DNA from 3 places in the Bradyrhizobium sp. SZCCHNRI3052 genome. Region 1 is predicted to be linked to each of the others. Evidence: predicted binding sites of a transcription regulator. Region 1 holds the regulator's gene; each other region holds the start of a gene.
The links. Region 1 encodes LexA, which represses DNA repair genes until DNA is damaged. Its sites were predicted from a motif close to TGTTCNNNNTGTGTTCNG; they were not measured.

Region 1 (6,142 bases):
CGGCGTTCTGCCTCACCGTCGACACCGCCCATTACAGCCGGCGCGAGCGCGACATCGCCAAGCGCTACGTGCGCGAAAGCCGGCTGCGCGCGACCGGCGGCGATCATCAGAAGGCGCTGAGCTGGCATACCGTCAAGCTGATCAAGGACAAGTTCAAGCTGCCGCTGATCATCAAGGGCATCGCGACCGCCGAGGACGCACAGATCGCCGTCGATCACGGCGTCGACTGGATCTACGTCTCGAACCATGGCGGCCGCCAGCTCGATCATGGCCGCGGCGCGATGCACGTGCTGCCGGAGATCGTCGCGGCGGTGAAGGGCCGGGCCAGGATCATGGTCGACGGCGGCTTCTGCCGCGGCACCGACATCGTCAAGGCGATTGCGGCCGGCGCCGATCTCGTCGGCATTGGCCGGCTGCAATGCTGGGCGCTGGCGGCCGCAGGCGAGGACGGCATCCTGCGCATGCTCGAGCTGCTGGAGGACGAGGTGATCCGCACGCTCGGCCTGCTCGGCGTCACCTCGTTCGCGGAGCTGAACGCGTCCTATCTGCATCCGGCGGCCGCCACCAACCTGCCCAGCGTGGTCAGCGCGTTTCCGCTGGTCGACATCGAGCCCTACCGTTATTGAGGAGGCGCCGCTTCCGTCCCACGCAAGGCATCGTCGACCCGCCCCATGCCCGCCTCCGCTCTCCGCCCCGGCGTCGCCGACGCGCTGCTGTTCGACCTCGGCCGCGTCGTCATCGACATCGATTTCGTCCAGGTGGTCTCGCGCTGGGCAGCGCATGCCGGCTGTCCGCCGGAGCGCATCGCCGCGCGCTTCGTGCGCGACGAGATCTATCACGGGCACGAGCGCGGCACCGTCTCCGATGCCGCGTTCTTCGCCAACCTGCGCCGGCAGCTCGGCATCGACATCACCGACGCGCAGTTTCTCGAGGGCTGGAACGCGATCTTCGTCGGCCCGATGCCGGGCATCGCCCCGCTGCTCGCACGCGCGGCTTCGAGACTGCCGCTCTATGCCTTCTCCAACACCAACCAGCCGCACATCGATCACTTCTCGCCGCGCTATGCCGACTTGCTCGGTCACTTTCGCGAGATCTTCCTGTCGTCGTCGATCGGCCTGCGAAAGCCGGATGCCGAGGCGTATGATCACGTCGTGCAGGCGATCGGCGTGCCGGCCGAGCGGATCGTTTTCTTCGACGATCTCGCTGAAAACATCGACGGCGCGCGGACGAGCGGGCTGCAGGCGGTGCTGGTGCGCTCGACGGCCGACATCGCCGCGGCGCTGGAGGCGCTCGGGATCTGATCGCGTCGCGCAAGGGTGCGTCATGGCCAGCGGCGTGACGTTCTGAAGGGCTGCGCTCGCAATGACGGTGCCCACTCGTGCAAAATTGTTCTCGCGGCACGATGTGCCCGAGCTTTGCTGCTCTCATTTCACCCTCCTCCAATCGGAGGGCGCAGGGAATGCCGGGCTGCAGGCCGCAACCCATGGCCCGCCTGCAGAAAAAAAGCAGGCGGCAGTCACCACAGGTCCAGCCGACATCCGGCATTCCCTGCGCGATGGTCTTCACGCTTATACGCGATCTCCCCGGTGCTCGGCTTGTTGGCCACCGTCGCCGACGGGATCATCAGCACCCGCCGGCTTGGCATCAGCGTCGGGATGCCAGGACCACGCGACTTCACGTCCGCGCCATGCCGTTCGTCCGCGCGCCATCAGAGCACGCTGCGACACGTCGCGGCCACCGCATCCCGCGCTCCACGTCCGTGACGATCGCGAAGCGCCCCTCCTGTCGAGCACGGGACCAAATCAGCATAGCAGCTTTTTCCGAAAAAGCGAATCCTAAATGCGACGGCCGGCAACGGCACCATCCGGCCCGTCTCCCGCCACATCCGCTGGTCGCAGACGAGCCGGCGCCTAAGCACATCGGCATCGGCGGCGAGATCGTCAAGATCGCGCCGTGCTCGATGACCATCGTCGGCTCGCTCGCCGAGTGGTCGCAATGGACCGGCGTGACCTTCGATAGCTCGGGTGAGATCGAGGTGCCCCGCTGCTCTCGTCCCCGTGCTGGCGTCGGTCGAGCACGACCATGCCGCCTATGTCGAGCCGAATGTCTGGATTCGGCATCCGCTCTGACGCGGTGCAGGCCGTCCGCGCGACGATCAACGCGCCGGCACGACGCGCTCGTCCAGAAATCCGATCACCGCGTCGAACGCCTGCCGTCGATTCCGCTCCATCAGGACCATGTGCGTGCCCTGCCCGATCTCGACCAGGCGCTTGTACGGCGCGCTCCCGAGGCGAACGAACAGGTCGTGCGCCATCCCGAAGCGGACATCCACGTCCCATTCCGCCGCGAGCACGAGAACCGGGCAGTCGATCGTGCTGGGATCGTAGATCGGCTGGTCCACGGTCCAATGCTCGTCCATGTGGCGCGCGCAGATCGAGGGCGTCGCGGCAACGCATATGACGATCGCCTATGACCGGCGCGGATTTGGTGAGACGGTCGCCTATGAGGAAGCTCATTCTCCGGTCGAGGACCTGCTCGCCGTCGTCGACGCGCTCGCGCCGGGGCGGCCGGCGGCGCTGATTGCCTGCTCGCAAGGAGGCCGCACAGGATTGGGATCGGGTCAGCGCTATCAAGGCGCATCTGTGGGTCGACGGTCCCTTGCAGCGCGAGGGACGCATCTCCGGCGAGCCACGCGAGACGTTCCTGAAGAAGAACGCCGCCGCACTCCGCGCGCCGCCAACCGGCGCGACTCTCGATATGGCACCAGCCTTCCCGCGCCTCGCGGAGATCGTCGCGCCATCGCTCGTCATCTGGGGGGACTTGGACTTTCCTCACATCCAGCAGCGAAGCAGGCTGCTCGCCGCAACAATGCCGAACGGGTCAGGACATGAGCTGGCCGGAACGGCGCACCTGCCGAGCCTGGAACGTCCGCAGGAGGTCACGCGGTTGATTGCAGACTTTCTCGCGCGATCGTGAGGCAGCGGCCGGAAACGGCCCACCGCAGACGGTCAGAACGCGGGGAGCGGCCTAGGCCCTTGGCCGCGCCGTGCGCGTTCGGTTAGAAGGCGATTCATTCGATCTGCCGTCCCCGTCCGAAGGAACTCTCATGGCCCTGATGCCGGTCTCCGATGCGTTGTCCGCGGTGCTCGCCGGCGCCGAGCCGCTGGCCGAGGAGCAGGTCGGGCTGGACGAGGCGTTTCACCGCATCCTGGCGCGGGACCTCGCGGCGCTGCGGACGCAGCCGCCCGAGGCGATGTCGGCGATGGACGGCTATGCCGTGCGCGCGGTGGACGCCGCCCAGGCCAAGGCGCGGCTGAAGGTCATCGGCGAGGTCGCGGCAGGGCGGCCGTTCGATCGCGTGGTTGGACCCGGCGAGGCGGCACGGATCTTCACCGGTGGCGTTGTTCCGGAGGGCGCGGACGCGGTGGTGATCCAGGAGGACACGATCGCCGAAGACGGCCACGTCGTGATCACCGAGGCCGCGATCAAGGGCCGGCATATCCGGCCGGCGGGCGTCGACTTTCACCAGGGCATGGTGCTGCTGAAGTCCGGGCGCCGGCTCAGCGACCGCGACCTGTCGCTGGCGGCCAGCATGAATCATCCGGCGCTGCCGGTGCGGCGCCGGCCGAAGGTGGCGCTGCTCGCCACCGGCGACGAGCTGGTGATGCCGGGCTCGACGCCCGGCCCGGGCCAGATCGTCTATTCCAACGGCTACGCCTTGCGGGCGCTGGTGCGCAACGAGGGCGGGACACCGATCGATCTGGGCATCGCCGCGGATACGATGCAGGCGACTATCGCCGGCATCCGCCGGGCCCGCGAGGCCAAGGCCGACATCCTGATCACGACCGGCGGCGCCTCGGTCGGCGATCACGACCTGGTCAAGCAGGCGCTCGAAGCCGAGGGCGTCGAGATGGCGTTCTGGAAGATCGCGATGCGGCCGGGCAAGCCGATGATGCACGGACGGCTCGGCGACATCAGGGTGATCGGACTGCCCGGCAATCCGGTGTCGTCCTATGTCTGCGCCATCCTGTTCCTGGTGCCGCTGATTCGGCGGCTGCTCGGCCGCGACGAGGCCGTGATGCCGCGCGAGACCGCCCTGCTCGGCCGCGAGCTCGGGCCGAACGATTCGCGCGAGGACTATCTGCGGGCGCGGCTCGAAGAGCGCGCCGACGGCACGCTGGTCGCCACCCCGGTGAGCCAGCAGGATTCGTCGCTGCTCGGCAATCTCGCGCTCTCGCAGGCGGTGGTGATCCGGCCGGCGTTTGCGCCGAAGGCGCCTGCGGGCAGCCCGTGCGAGATCCTGCGCCTGCCGAACTGAGCCGCTTCCCCGGTAAAGCCCGGTCTGTTCATCATATTTTTAGGATTGCGGAACACACATCGAACATATAGTGTCCGTTCATGATTTGTTTTTAGTATGTTGCGGGCGACGCGATGACGGTCCGACTCCAGGGCGCTCTCAGCCGGTTTGTGCGCGAGGCGCAGCTCCTGGACTCGGACGACAACAAACCGGGGACCAGGTCGAGATGCTGACGCGCAAACAGTACGAACTTCTGCGGTTCATCAACGAGCGGCTCAAGGAAGCCGGCGTGCCGCCGTCCTTCGACGAGATGAAGGATGCGCTCGATCTGCGCTCGAAGTCCGGCATTCATCGCTTGATCACGGCGCTCGAGGAGCGCGGCTTCATCCGCCGGCTGCCCAACCGCGCCCGCGCGATCGAGGTGATCAAGCTGCCCGAGCTGTCACAGGCCGCCAACAACCGCCGCGGCTTCACCCCATCGGTGATCGAGGGCAATCTCGGCAAGGTGCGCACCAGCACTCCCGCGCTGGACGATGGCGAGCGCCCCGTCGCAGTGCCGGTGATGGGCCGCATCGCCGCCGGTACTCCGATCGAGGCGCTGCAGACGCGCAGCCACACCATCAGCGTGCCTGCCGACATGCTCGGCAACGGCGATCACTATGCGCTTGAGGTGCGCGGCGACTCCATGGTCGATGCCGGCATCCTCGACGGCGACATGGCGCTGATCCAACGCAACGAGACCGCCGACACCGGCGACATCGTGGTGGCGCTGATCGACGATGAGGAAGCGACGTTGAAGCGCTTCCGCCGCCGCGGCGCATCGATCGCGCTGGAGCCGGCCAACACCGCCTACGAGGTACGCATCCTGCCGCCGAACCGGGTGAAGATCCAAGGCAAGCTGGTCGGGCTGTACCGCAAGTACTGATCGCGAATGGGATCGGTCGATGGGCGGCGGGCGCACGCGCTTTCGCCGCCGATCGGAGGCTGCCCAGCAAAATACGTCACGCGCGAATGCACCTCATGATGTGCAGCGCGGCATGCTCAAACGCTTGTGATCGGCCGCGGGCACACGCGATGCAGATCAGCGCAGAATTGCCGCGAAGCGCGCGCTAACATCACCATCGATGTCCACTCTGATAGAGGCCTGCGCCTGTCCGGGGGGAGCGTGGGTCGGCTATCTCTCAACGAGGAGCGATCCGATGTGTGACTACAGCCTCCATGCGGTTGCGTCCCGTCCCGCCAAGGTCGGCGAGACGTTGATCTCGATGACCTTCCGTGGCACCGCCACCCGCGGCTTCGCGCTGGAGAGCGAGCCGACCGTCGCAGTCTGCATGCTGCCCGGCACCGAGTTGGCCTTCGCCGAGGACGTCCGCTACGACAGCCGCTGGCTCTGGACCCGGACGATCCGCGAGCGCGTCGCAAAGTTCAACAGCATCGAGACTCACATTCCCGATCGCCATCACGACGCGATCGAATTCGCCGATGGCCGCCACGTGCTGGTGACCCAGCTCTGCGAGGGTCAGCGCGTCACCGTGCTGCAATTGCCGGTCAGCAAGCAGCCGGCGGAGCGACGCCCGGACATCGCCGAGGACGTGCCGACTTCGCAGGCCACACCGATTCGCCGCATCAGCATCACCTGAGGGGTCTCCGCATCGGCATTTCTCTCGGTCGTGAGCGAGCTTTCGACCGTGGGAGATTTGGGTTCTGCAAGCGCAAAGTCCTCTCGGGCGAACCTCACGCCCCGGCATCGCATCGGATAGGAACGACATCCCTCGGCCGGAATTGATGTGCCGGGGGAGCCTGCCGCCGTGGTCAACAAGATCGATTGGAACAAGGCCGCCGGGA
Region 2 (6,142 bases), on a different contig from region 1:
GTCGAGCGGCACCAACTTGGTCTTCTCGGAGATGCCGACGGTGCGTTGCCCCTGAACGTTGGAATGGCCACGAACCGGCGAGATGCCGGCCCCCGGCTTTCCGATGTTGCCGCGTAACAGCAGCAGGTTGACAATCATCTTCGCGGTTTCGACGCCATGCCGATGCTGGGTTATTCCCATCCCATAATTGGCGATCACGGCGTGCGAGCCTGCGTAGACCTTGGCAGCCTCCAGAATGGCGCCGCGCGTGAGGCCGGAGGAGCGTTCGATATCGCTCCACGACGCCTGCCGGCAGCAGGTTGCGAAAGCTTCGAAGCCGGACGTGTGCCGCTCGATGAAGGCGACATCGAGCACGGGCGGGCTCTTGGTCGCGACCGCGGCATCATCCGCCTCGATCACGGCCTTGCACAATCCGAGTAGTGCCGCACCATCGCCGCCAATGCGCAGCTGATGATACTGCGTGCTGATCCGCGTTCCCCCCGTCAGCACCATTTGAATGGGATTTTGCGGATTGGTGAAGCGCTCCAGCCCACGCTCCCGCAGCGGATTGAACGTGATGATGGGCACGCCGCGTTGTGCCGCCTTCTGCAACGGATGCAGCATGCGCGGCGAGTTGGTGGTCGTGTTCTGGCCGAAGAAGAAGAAGCAATCCGCCTTGTCGAAATCCTCAAGGAGCACCGTACCGACGGGGACGCCAATCACCTCCGGCAGAGCAACTGATGTGGATTCGTGGCACATGTTGGAGCTGTCGGGAAAATTGTTGGTGCCGTACATGCGGCCGAAAAGCTGATACATGTAGCTCGTCTCGAGCGAGGCCCGGCCCGACGTGTACATGACGACCGAGCGTGGATCGAGCCTGTTCAACTCCGCCCCGATGTCGCGAAGGGCCTCGTCCCAGCTCACGGCAACATAGCGATCCGCCGCAGCGTCATAGCGCATCGGATGAGCAAGACGCCCCTGCTCTTCGAGCTGATGATCCGACCAGGATCGCAATTCTGTCAGACTGTGCCGAGCAAAGAACTCCGGTCCGACTGTCTTGCCGGTGATTTCCCACGCGGTCGCCTTGGCGCCATTCTCGCAGAATTCGAACGGGTGCGGCTTTGCCGGCTTGGCCCAGGAGCAGCTGACGCACATGAAGCCGCCTGGCTTGTTCTGTTTCAACAGGATCTCGCTGCCAAGCAGGGTCACCTCCTCCTGCGTCAGGATGCTGGCGACCGCGTGCACCGAACCCCATCCGCCGGCCGGAGCCCTGTAGTCCTGGATTTTTGCTTTCTCGCTCACGACGCTCTCCGCGGCCTGTTCAAAAGCGGCAAACCCGGGATGAGCAGCGAAGTTCCGATTCCTCACTGAACGTTGCGAGGCTATCGTCGAAGTCCCGCGGGCGAAGGTCCGCGCTAGGAATTGGGAACGACCCGGCCCGCCGCGAGTCATTTCCATGCCTCTGGCGGCGTCCCCCATCTCGCTGGAGGCACTCCGTGTGGACTGCGGCCCAGCGTTCGACCCCTCGGGCGCTGGGCCCGTCCCACTGAGGTAGCCGGGTTTTCTCCCGGCTTCCGATCTCAGCATCAAGCCGCGCTGCGCTTGAGATGGCGGCCTTCCTTGACCTCTTCGATGATCTTGGCGCTGAAGGCTTCCAGATCTCCGGGATTGCGCGAAGTGATCACGCCCTGATCGACCACGACCTCCGCGTCCTGCCAATGCGCGCCGGCATTGGCAACGTCCGTCTTGATCGATTTGTAGGACGTCATCTTTCGCCCCTTGGCAATTCCGGTCTCGATCAGGAGCCACGGCGCATGACAGACCGCCGCAACGATCTTCTTGGCTTCAAAGATCTCCTTGATGAACCGCAGCGCCTTCGGCTCGAGCCGCAGCAGATCCGGATTGATCTGACCGCCCGGCAGCACGACGGCGTCGTAGTCCGAAGCAGACGCCTGGTCCAACGTCTTGTCGACCTTGACGGTCCGTCCCCAGTCCTTCTCATCCCAGCCCTTGATCTCGCCCGGCGCGAGCGAGATGATCTCGACGGTCGCGCCCGCCTGCTTGAGCCGATCGCGCGGCACTTCGAGCTCGGATTGCTCGAACCCGTTGGTTGCGAGGATCGCGATCTTCTTTCCCTTGATATCCATTGGACTCTCCTGGCCATTCGACACCGCCGGCAACCTCGCGCTGGTCTCCATGTTCCGCCTGGCAGGCCGGGCGGATCGTCACAACTGGTCGATCGAGTCAGCGCTCGCCTGGGTGGAACCAGCCTGCCTATGGCGCCGTTTGTTTGGACGTCCCTGCCTTGAATGGATGGGCGGCGTCGAGCGGCACGGCATCGCTGCATCGGCGGATCGCAATCTGGAGGCGCTCGTGCCCTACGCATTGTTTGAGAATGACGAACAGATGACCCGCCCGTTTCGCACCGAGCGCGAGGTCTGGGAGGCCGCGGAACAGGCCGATCTCATCACGCTCGGCACGCATGGCGAGAAAATCCTCGACAACAATTTCGAGATCAGATCATGCGAGGCCACACCGGAAGAGCTTACCGCCGCGCCGCCGGACATCGTATTGCCCGAAGCTCACACGCCCGATGCTGATCGAGGGAGCCGGACGACCGACCAATCTTTCTCCTCACCGGCCAAATTGAAGATGCGGACGTCCTCATGACCCGGCGCAGGTTGGCCTTTGCGGCTCAGGTGATCGTCGGCCATGTCGGTTCCAGGCCTGATCATCGGACTACGGACGAGCGGCGGATCACTCGGCCTTACCGCCAGCGTCTCATGCGCGCCGGGCGCCGCGCTGCTTGCGAGGCAGTCGGCTCGCTTCCTCCAGCTTGAGCCGCTCTCGCTGTTGCCGCAGCCGGTGAAGCGTCTCCAGCATGTGGTGCAAAAGCACTTCGGCGGCCGCCGTCGAGGGCCGAGCTCGCCGTAGCTGCACGATTTCACGGCGCTGCCGCCCGACCCGGAGACGCATACGGTCGATTTCGGCTCGAACCACACATAGATCGCGCATGAAGCACCCGAGCAAGAGTAGGATCGCACAATAGAACAAAATAGGAACACTTTGCAAGCTTTCCCGTTGAAGCCGGGCAACAACGGGAGATCCCCATGGCCGAACAGCTGCAGAAAGATCCCGAGGACTGGGTGTCCGGAGCCGATCCGATGACGGATACCCAAGCTTCCTACTTGAGAACGCTCAGCGAGCAGGCTGGCCGATCCGATCCCACGCGAGCGGAGATGACGAAGGCTGAAGCGTTCGAACTGATTGATGAGATGAGACGCGCCGCAGGGTTGGATTGAACCGGCATATTCGACTCACCAGGACGATGGGTCGGCAGATCGGTATTCCAATGTTGGCGATGCCGGTCCGAAGCTGTCGCGAATCAGAAATCGGTCGTTTAGTCTCCGCGGCATTTCGCGGGAGTCCACCATGGTTGCGGACAGTGACAGCAAGGTTGCCTGGCATCGCGCCCAGCTCAAAAAGAATCGCGCGACCTTGAAACAGATCGAGACGGCGCGGTTCACGGTGGGCGAGAGCGCCGATGCGAAGGCGCTTGAACAGACCAAGCGGCAGGTTGCGGAACTCCAGGTCAAGATCCGCGAATCCGAGCACCTCATCGCTCAGCACGACAAGCAGACGCGACGCCCGCTGGCGACCGACCTGCGAAGCCTCTCGAATGTCGCTTGGCGCAACTGGACCGGCAATGGCCCGCGCTGAGGGCTCGCTGCCATTCAGTCCACGATCTTCTGATGCACGCCTCCAGGCTGTTGCATAACCGTAGACACATTCGACGGCTGTGATTTGTCAACCGTCGGCGCCCAGCGCTTCAGCCGTTCATCGCTCCTGCTGATTGCATCGAGGTCGATGCGTCCTTCCGCCAGAGCCTCCTTGGCGCAGGCGAGCGCGCGGTGGAACTGGGTGCCGTCATAGGCCACCAGCAACAGATCGGCGCCGCCGTTGAGAGCCTCCACGACAGCTTTGCAGAGATCGCGGCCGTAGATCGCCCCCATCACGAGATCATCCGTCACGATCACGCCCTGATAGTTCCAGCGGCCGCGAATGAGTCCCTCGAGCACGGCTTTGGAATGTGAGGCAGGCCGCTCTGGATCGATCGCATCGACCGTCACGTGACCGACCATCATCGCCGCGTGCGAGCCCTGCAGCACCTGTCGGAACGGCCGCCAATCCGACCGTTCCAAGACATCTGCCGGCGTGCCGAGCTGTGCCGAGAAATGATGCGTATCGGCTGCGACGCGCCCCAGACCAGGGAAATGCTTGACGGCCGCGCGGACACCGCTTGCTTCCAGGCCACGGACGTAACCGAGCGCAATGTCGCCAACCACCGCGGGATCGTTGGAGATCGCGCGGCGGCCGATCAAGGTGTGAAAGTCCAGTCGGTTGCGTGTCCAGCTCGGGCGAAGGTCGACGACCGGAGCCAAATTGAAGGTGATGCCGGCAGCCGCGAGAGCCTCACCCTGGGCGCGCCCCATCGCGAACGCATCCTGCGCGCGCCGCGAGGCCGGCAGATCGGCCAGCGTTGCGAGGCCGGGCATGTTCGGCAGGGTCGGAGACAGGTGTGCGACGGCGCCTCCCTCCTGATCCGCCGCAACCAGCAGAGGCGGCAGCCCGGCACTCCGGCGCGCGTCCTGCAATCGCGCCATCTCGGCGCGCAGCTGAGGCTCGGTCCGGCCGCGGATGTTGTGGTGTGTCACATAGACGCCCGCGATCAACCCCTGCCGGGCCAACGCGGCTGCGTCATCGACGGCCGTGTAACCGACGATGAAATGCCGGCCGAGCAGATGCGCCACGTCGGGGGGCGTCCGGAACGTCTCGTACTTGCGCCAGGCAAACATGAACTGCGTCGACGTCAGCATGATCAGCGGAACGCACCATGCTACGACCAGAGCGCGTCCGGCGGGCCCCCGCCGCCACCGACCGCCGAGCATCAGCAGCAGCGGAACGGCAAGCCCGATGAGGAGCAGGGCTGCGTGGCCGCTGCCCCGCAGCCGAACCAGATAGGGCTCGTTGCTGTTCAGCGTGACGAAAATGAAGAGCAGAGCGAGGATCCAGAGAACCGCGGTCCTGATAAGTCCGAGCATGTGTGCAGCCGATCATCCGAGGGGAAAGACGGCCATTGCCGTAACAACCACGTTTTCCCTGCGCCAGATGTGGAATCGCGTCTGCACGAAATCTGCAAACAAATCCTGAAATGCTGCAGATCCCCTCGTGAGCTGCTGCATGGGCAGGCGTCATGCTTGGCTCATCGGCTTGTGCCTCCCGGCCCGAACGATGACCCAAACCAAGGATTCCTCCATGACGACTCTCGCCGAGCCGACGGCTGCGCCCGTCGCGCCCGATTCCATGTGGCTCAAATTCGCCATCACTGCCGGCCTCGTCGGCCTCGCCGACACGCTGCTCTACAACGGCCGGCCGATCGGCCTGGCATTCCCGCTGTTTTTCGCCGCGCTCGCCGCAGCGAGCATTCTCGCCAATCTTGCCAAGACCGATCGAAACCGTCTGGTCGGAGCTGCAGTTCTCTTCGTTGCCGGCCTGGCTCCCGCCATCGAGGAGCTGAACCTGCTTTCTTTTCCTGTCCTGCTGCTCACGACGCTGTCGGCTATCACGCTGGCGACCAACCGATCCGCGCGCGGCTTCCGGCTTCCGCTGACCGCCGCGCGGCAGTTGCTCCTGATCGGGCCGTTTCGACTGATACCTGATGCGATCGTGACGCTGCGCACGAACATGATCACGCGAACTCTCGTTGTCTGGAGCATCCCGCTGGCACTCGGCTGCGTGTTCTTGGCTCTGTTCGCAGCAGCCAATCCGGTCATTGAGCGGTGGTTCGCCGTCCTCAGTCCCGAGCGCGTCGCCTCCCAACTCACGATGGGGCACACGATCTTCTGGCTCGTGATGTTGTCCATGGTCTGGCCATTCGTCAACCTTCGCTGGCGCGAGCGGACCAAGACCTCGAGCCCGCCGATCGAAAGCGAGCCCGATCAGCCGTCAATGCTGACGACCGTGCTCGGCCCTGAAACCGTGATCCGGGCACTGATCCTGTTCAACATCCTGTTTGCCCTCCAGACGGCGCTCGACGGCGCATATCTGTGGGGACATGCTGCGCTTCCGGACGGCATGACCTATGCGACCTATGCGCACCGAG
Region 3 (6,142 bases), on a different contig from region 1:
GATGTGGTAGGCACCGAAGCGGACGCCATACTTGCGCAAGGTGGCGCGCGACGGCTGGTCCAGATCCTTCATCTCGGCGGCGATCTTGGCGCGCTCGATGACGCCGAGAGCCTCCACCAGCTGGAACGCGATGCCGCGGCCGATGCCGGTGATGTCCTCGGCCTTGGACAACTCGAACAGCGGGCCGAGCAGCTTCTCGATATGCGTCTTCAGCCACAGATCGAGCCGCGCCTGGACCTTGTCGCGCGCAGCACCGGTCAGCCGCTCGTCGGCGATGATGCGCAGGCGCGGATGCAGCGCGTCGTCGGCCGCGACCAGCTTGGCGACCGCGTCGCCGGTCCAGCGCACCGTGCCGTCGGCGGTGAGCACGATGTGCTCGTCGGGCGCGCTGGACAGCTTCTCGGCGCGCGCCTCGATCTCGCCGGCCAGCGCCTTCTGGGCAGCAGCCTGCAAGGCCTTGGCCTCCGAGCCGGCTTCGGCGGCGTCGGGCGCGAAGGTGAATCCATCCAGGCGGCCGATCGCGTGCCCTTCAACGATCACTTCGCCGGTCTTGCCGATTTCCGTATTCAAAACACTGTTCTCCCGCAGGCGCCGCATCAATACACTGGTACGACGATCAACGAAACGCTCCGTGAGCCGTTCATGAAGGGCGTCTGACAATTTATTTTCGAGTTCGCGGGTAATCCCCTGCCAATAATCAGGGTCGCGCAGCCAGTCGGGCCGGTTGGCCACGAAGGTCCAGGTACGGATCTGTGCAATCCGCCCCGACAGCGTATCGATGTCGCCATCGACGCGGTCGGCCTGATCGACCTGGGCCGCGTACCAGGCGTCCGGAATACGCCCCTTCTGCATCAGGAAGCCGAACACTGTGGTCACCAGCTCCGCATGGGCGGCCGGCGACAGCCTGCGATAGTCGGGAATCTGGCAGGTTTCCCACAGACGCTCGACCGCGGCCGCGCCGTGAGCCATGTCGCGCACCTCGGCATCGCGCGCGGCGTGATCGAGCACGCGCAGATCCTCCGCAATCGGCGCGCGCGTCAGCGCCTCATGCGCCGGCGCGACCGCCAGGGAGACCTGAAGCGCGCTCAAGGACGCGAAATCAAGCCGGGAGTTGCGCCATTGCAGCACCTTCACGGTATCGAAGGCATGGTTCTGGAGCGCATTGACCAGCTCGGGCTCGAATGGCGCACAACGTCCGGTGGTACCGAACGTGCCATTGCGCGTCGCGCGTCCGGCACGGCCGGCGATCTGGGCAAATTCCGACGGCGTGAGCCGGCGGAACTGATAGCCGTCATATTTGCGGTCGGACGCGAAGGCGACGTGATCGACGTCGAGATTGAGCCCCATGCCGACCGCATCGGTGGCGACGAGATAGTCGACGTCGCCGTTCTGGAACATCGCCACCTGCGCGTTGCGGGTTCGCGGCGACAGCGATCCCAGCACGACAGCGGCGCCGCCATGCTGGCGGCGGATCAGCTCGGCGATGGCGTAGACCTCGTCGGCCGAGAACGCCACGATGGCGGTCCGGCGCGGCTGTCGCGTGATCTTGCGATCACCGGCGAATTCGAGTTGCGACAATCGTGGCCGTGTCACCATCGACGCGCCCGGCAGCAGGCGCTCGATGATGGGGCGCATCGTCGCAGCACCCAGCAGCAGCGTCTCGTCGCGACCGCGGCGATTGAGGATGCGGTCGGTGAAGACGTGGCCGCGCTCCAGATCGGACGCGATCTGGATCTCGTCGACGGCCAGGAACGACACGTCGAGATCCCTGGGCATCGCTTCGACGGTCGACACCCAGTAGCGCGGATTTTTCGGCTTGATCTTCTCCTCGCCAGTGATCAGCGCGACGGCCTCGCTGCCGACGCGATCGGCGATCTTGTTGTAGACCTCACGCGCGAGCAGCCGCAGCGGCAGTCCGATGATGCCGGAGGAATGCGCGAGCATGCGCTCGATCGCCAGATGCGTCTTGCCGGTGTTGGTGGGGCCGAGCACGGCGGTGACGCCGCTTCCGGGAGCGCGGTCGGACGTGCGCTCGAAAGGCGAGGCAGCCGAAGAGGACGAAAAAGCCATTCGTTAAATGTGGGTCTCGAAGCCGGCGTTGGAAGCGCGCCGTTCACGCGCGACGGATGCGGAATAATCGTGTGTCTGGAGAGGCTGCGATGCTGACCCCTGTCTCACATTGTGACGCATATAGTGACGCAGCTTAAGCTTCGGAACGCCTTGAGAACGAATCGCGAAGGAATCGCTGACTCCGTCGGCTTTCCGGCTTCGTTCACCGCAACATCTCGCGCTCTGCCATCAAGCCAGCACTAGATCAAGTTTTCGCGGGCTCCACAAGCAACGCTTTCGCGATGGAACTGGCGCGCGTTCAGCGCGTCCCGAGTCGAATCAGAATCAGGGAAGAGTCAAACGGATTCACGCGCAGCAGACAGCATCCATAGGGGGTCCCGACAAATCGGAGCTCATGAGCCCGTCAGTCCGGAGATCATGCAGCGCGAACCCCGAATCTCCATCGGATTCAAGCGATAGCGGACGGCATGCCGTCAGGCCTTCACGCCACGGCCGCTGACGGGGCTGTGCCGCAACGACGAGATTCCGATGTGGAGGAGCAGCGAAACGACGCACTACTGGGTCTTGGCGACGTGCGGCGCCGCCTGGGTGATGAACGACGTCGCTTCCAGCATCGCGGTCCCCAGCGGGGTCGGGATCACCATCTTGAACGGCACCAGCACACGGGTGCCGGCGATCGGCACGAAGAAGATCTCCATGTTGCGGGCCTGAGCCAGATATTTGATGACCGGCCGGTCCGGGATGTAGCCCGCGACTGGCGTGAAGTAGATCGCGCAGACCAGCGCCGGGCCACGATAACCCTTGTCCGCCTTGACGTTCTCCATGCGCTTGTAGTCGAGCTTGAGCTCGTAGCGCATGCGGCCGTCGAACACGGGCGCAGCGCCGCGGCACGAGTCCGGCGACAGCAGCTCGCCGTTGCCCGGCACGCGCACCAGAGAGGCCGTCATCGGATCGAGCACGCCACGCTTGTGGGCATCCGTCACCGGAATGCGGTCGGGATCGACCGGGGGCGCCGGCTCGATGGCGAAGTCCTTCACAGTACCGTTCTGCAGATTGATGCGGATCTGCTCGGATTTCTTTCCCGTCGTGGTCGAGGCCTGGTAGCTCTGGCCGACCAGGGCGCCGTTGACGACGCGTCCCTGCACCGAGCCGGTGCCTGATCCTTGCGAGAAGCTCTTGAGCAGGCCGGCGGTGCCGCCCTGAGCCGCGGCGCCATACTGATCATCCCCGATCTCGACCGCCCAGGTGCCCTTGCCGACGGGGATGCCAGCCAGGGAAGCCTCGTATTGAGCGTCCAACCGAGCCTGCGCCTGGGCGTTTTGCGCCAGCAACAACAGGCAGAGCGCTGCCCCGGCCGCGGCCAGGCGGCAGGAGAGAAATGAGGGAACCGAGATGATGGTCACGTGACGAATGATCCTACCGATCCGCCTGCCTGAGCGCCGGACCGATCCGGCGCGCCGTCCTTGCTACTTAAGCCAAAAACGCCTTCAAACAACGCGAACCGTCCGACAATGGCGGTTTGTCCAGCGCTTTGCGGCTGAACAGCACTCAGACCGTCGTCCGCAGCTCTGCCGGAACCGAGCCGCGAACCTCCGACCGCGCCAGCATGCCGCCATTCCGGCATTTCGGACTGTTCGCGGGATATCCATCCATCACGTCCGAATGCGCCCTTTATATGGTCTAAACTATCGGCTATACTATTGATTATACGCCTGCTTTTCTGGTGGTTGGCGACTTCGGCCCGACCAGGAGGATGCACGGGTCGCGCCCTTCGGGTTCGCCGGCCCGGCTCCCTCTATTTGCTGCGGCCTTCAAAACCTTGACGAAAAGCCGCATCCCCCCTATAGGACCGCATCTCCCAGAGACGAGCTGGACGAGTTTTGGACCCCCGCGGCCCGCCGACATAGGCGGACGAAGGGTGCGGGGATGAGAGAGGATTTATTGCCATGTCGCGGCGCTGTGAACTGACGGCCAAGGGTCCCCAGGTTGGCCACAAGGTCAGCCACTCCAACATCAAGACCAAGCGGCGCTTCCTGCCGAACCTGTGCAACGTGACCTTCATCTCGGATGCACTCGGCCGCAACGTGCGCCTGCGCGTCTCCACCAACGCGCTCAAGAGCGTCGACCACAATGGCGGCCTCGATGCCTATCTGCTCAAGGCCAACGCCGCGACCCTGTCGCCGCGCGCACTGGAGCTGAAGCGCGCCATCGAGAAGAAGGCGGCGGACGCTGCCCCGGTCGCCAAGGCGAGCTGAGAAAGCGAGCCGAAATTCAGGATTGATGCAGAAGCCGGACGCGTCACGGGCGGGGCTTCAAGCTGAACGAGATGTCGAAACGGCCGGGTCGAGAGATCCGGCCGTTTTGCTTGCGGATGCCCTGACCAACTGACAACTCTGGACACGGACAGCCGGCGCGGGGCGGCAGGACAGGTCGGGTGACCATCCGTTCGTACAACGGCGCCCCGCAGTCACTTCGCGATGTCCGCCGCGCCGCGCGCAACAGCGACCCAGACGAAGTGCCATAGGGAACCGACCTCCCCAACACCAGCCGGATGCTCTACACTCGTTGCGGTAGCATTATTGCGGACATTCCTTTGCCATGAAGAATATTGTCATCTGCTGCGACGGCACCGGCAACGAGATCAGCGAGAACATCTCGAACGTGCTCAAGCTCTATCGGTGCCTGCGCAAGACCGACAAGACGACACCGCATCAGGTCGTGTTCTACGATCCCGGCGTCGGCACGTTGACGCAGCCCGACAGCTGGCATCGCTTCAAGGCCAATTTCAACATGGTGCTGGGGCTCGCGACGGGCTACGGCCTCGACGACAACGTCATCAACGCCTACTCTTTCCTGACCACGCAGTACCAGGACGGCGACCGCATCTTCCTGTTCGGCTTCTCGCGGGGCGCCTACACCGTGCGCGTGCTCGCCGGGCTGATCCACAAGATCGGGCTGATCTCGCCGGGTCAGATCAATCTCGTCGGCCCGGGCGTGATCGCCTACAAGAAGTACTCCTCCGACAATCCGAAGGCCGGGCGCGGCATCACCAAGGAGCTCGAGAGCACCGAGGAGGACGGGCCGATCCCGGAGAGCCGCGACGACCAGGCCGCGCAGTTCGCGCGGATCACCTCGACGCGCTGGCCGACGATCCATTTCGTCGGCGTGTGGGACACGGTGGCGAGCGTGATCGTGCCGCGCACCGACCGGCTGTTTGCGCTGCCGAGCCTCGAGGAGCTCGCCTTCACGATCGAGAACCCGAGCGTGAAGATCTTCCGTCAGGCTGCGGCGATCGACGAGCGCCGCTGCATGTTCCGGCTGAAGCCGTGGGGGATGCCGCAGACCTTCACGCCGAACCGCTTCAACAAGGCGCAGGCGCGACCGCAGGACGCCAAACAGGTGTGGTTCGCCGGCGTGCATTCCGACGTCGGCGGCGGCTATCCCGAGGTGCGGTCGGCGGCTTCGAAATATCCGCTGCTGTGGATGATCGACGAGGCGGTCGAGGCCGGGCTGACGGTCAATCCGCGCACGGTGAATCAGCTCGCCTGGGGCGTGCAGCGCAAGAACAGCCCGTTCTCCTATGTGGCGCCGAGCGTCCAGGGGCCCCTGCACGATTCGATGACGCCGGCCTGGCGGCTGCTGGAATGGCTGCCGAAGAGCGCGACGTACAAGGAGTGGCCGGAGCGCAAGGCGCATTTCGGATTGTACGTTCCGAATTGCGAGCCGCGCTTCATTCCCGAGGGCGCGTTCATCCACGAGAGCGTGCTGATGCGGATCGCGGAATCGCAGGACTACCGGCCCGTCAATCTGCCCGCGTCCTATGAGCGCGTACCGCTTCCGGTCAAACAGAAGGCGGAGTAGCAGCAACGGCGCGTTGCGCGTCGGGCAGCGTCTTCAGAAGCCCGCGTGTGGCGGATCGCCTCAGATCATGCGCAGATGGATGACGCCGTCGGTTACCTCGCCACGGGCGAACTGCTCGCGTGCCATCTGCTCGAACGCCGTGCGGTTTCGCTGCAGATAGGCGAATGCCTGGTTGCGTGTGCAGAAGCAGGTCTCGAGATGACAGACCTGC

Region 2: the regulator LexA is predicted to act here: its motif matches at 3,026-3,043, upstream of QW887_RS04465 (DUF3072 domain-containing protein).
Region 3: the regulator LexA is predicted to act here: its motif matches at 2,212-2,229, upstream of QW887_RS27360 (helicase-related protein).

Annotation. Positions count from the first base shown of each region.
Region 1 covers NZ_JAUETW010000007.1:343,378-349,519, reverse strand. Annotated here, with positions in the region: gene QW887_RS21140 (alpha-hydroxy acid oxidase) at 1-626, shown strand, start outside; gene QW887_RS21135 (HAD family phosphatase) at 672-1,301, shown strand; gene QW887_RS21130 (hypothetical protein) at 2,156-2,401, opposite strand; gene QW887_RS34945 (alpha/beta fold hydrolase) at 2,418-2,891, shown strand; gene glp (gephyrin-like molybdotransferase Glp) at 3,107-4,318, shown strand; gene lexA (transcriptional repressor LexA) at 4,524-5,222, shown strand; gene QW887_RS21110 (hypothetical protein) at 5,497-5,937, shown strand.
Region 2 covers NZ_JAUETW010000001.1:962,206-968,347, forward strand. Annotated here, with positions in the region: gene QW887_RS04450 (FdhF/YdeP family oxidoreductase) at 1-1,281, opposite strand, end outside; gene QW887_RS04455 (type 1 glutamine amidotransferase domain-containing protein) at 1,566-2,126, opposite strand; gene QW887_RS04460 (hypothetical protein) at 2,116-2,649, shown strand; gene QW887_RS04465 (DUF3072 domain-containing protein) at 3,090-3,281, shown strand; gene QW887_RS04470 (hypothetical protein) at 3,412-3,699, shown strand; gene QW887_RS04475 (glycoside hydrolase family 3 N-terminal domain-containing protein) at 3,714-5,081, opposite strand; gene QW887_RS04480 (DUF4173 domain-containing protein) at 5,296-6,142, shown strand, end outside.
Region 3 covers NZ_JAUETW010000012.1:133,124-139,265, reverse strand. Annotated here, with positions in the region: gene QW887_RS27360 (helicase-related protein) at 1-2,070, opposite strand, end outside; gene QW887_RS27355 (DUF3108 domain-containing protein) at 2,625-3,401, opposite strand; gene rpmB (50S ribosomal protein L28) at 4,017-4,325, shown strand; gene QW887_RS27345 (DUF2235 domain-containing protein) at 4,669-5,931, shown strand; gene QW887_RS27340 (hypothetical protein) at 5,992-6,142, opposite strand, start outside.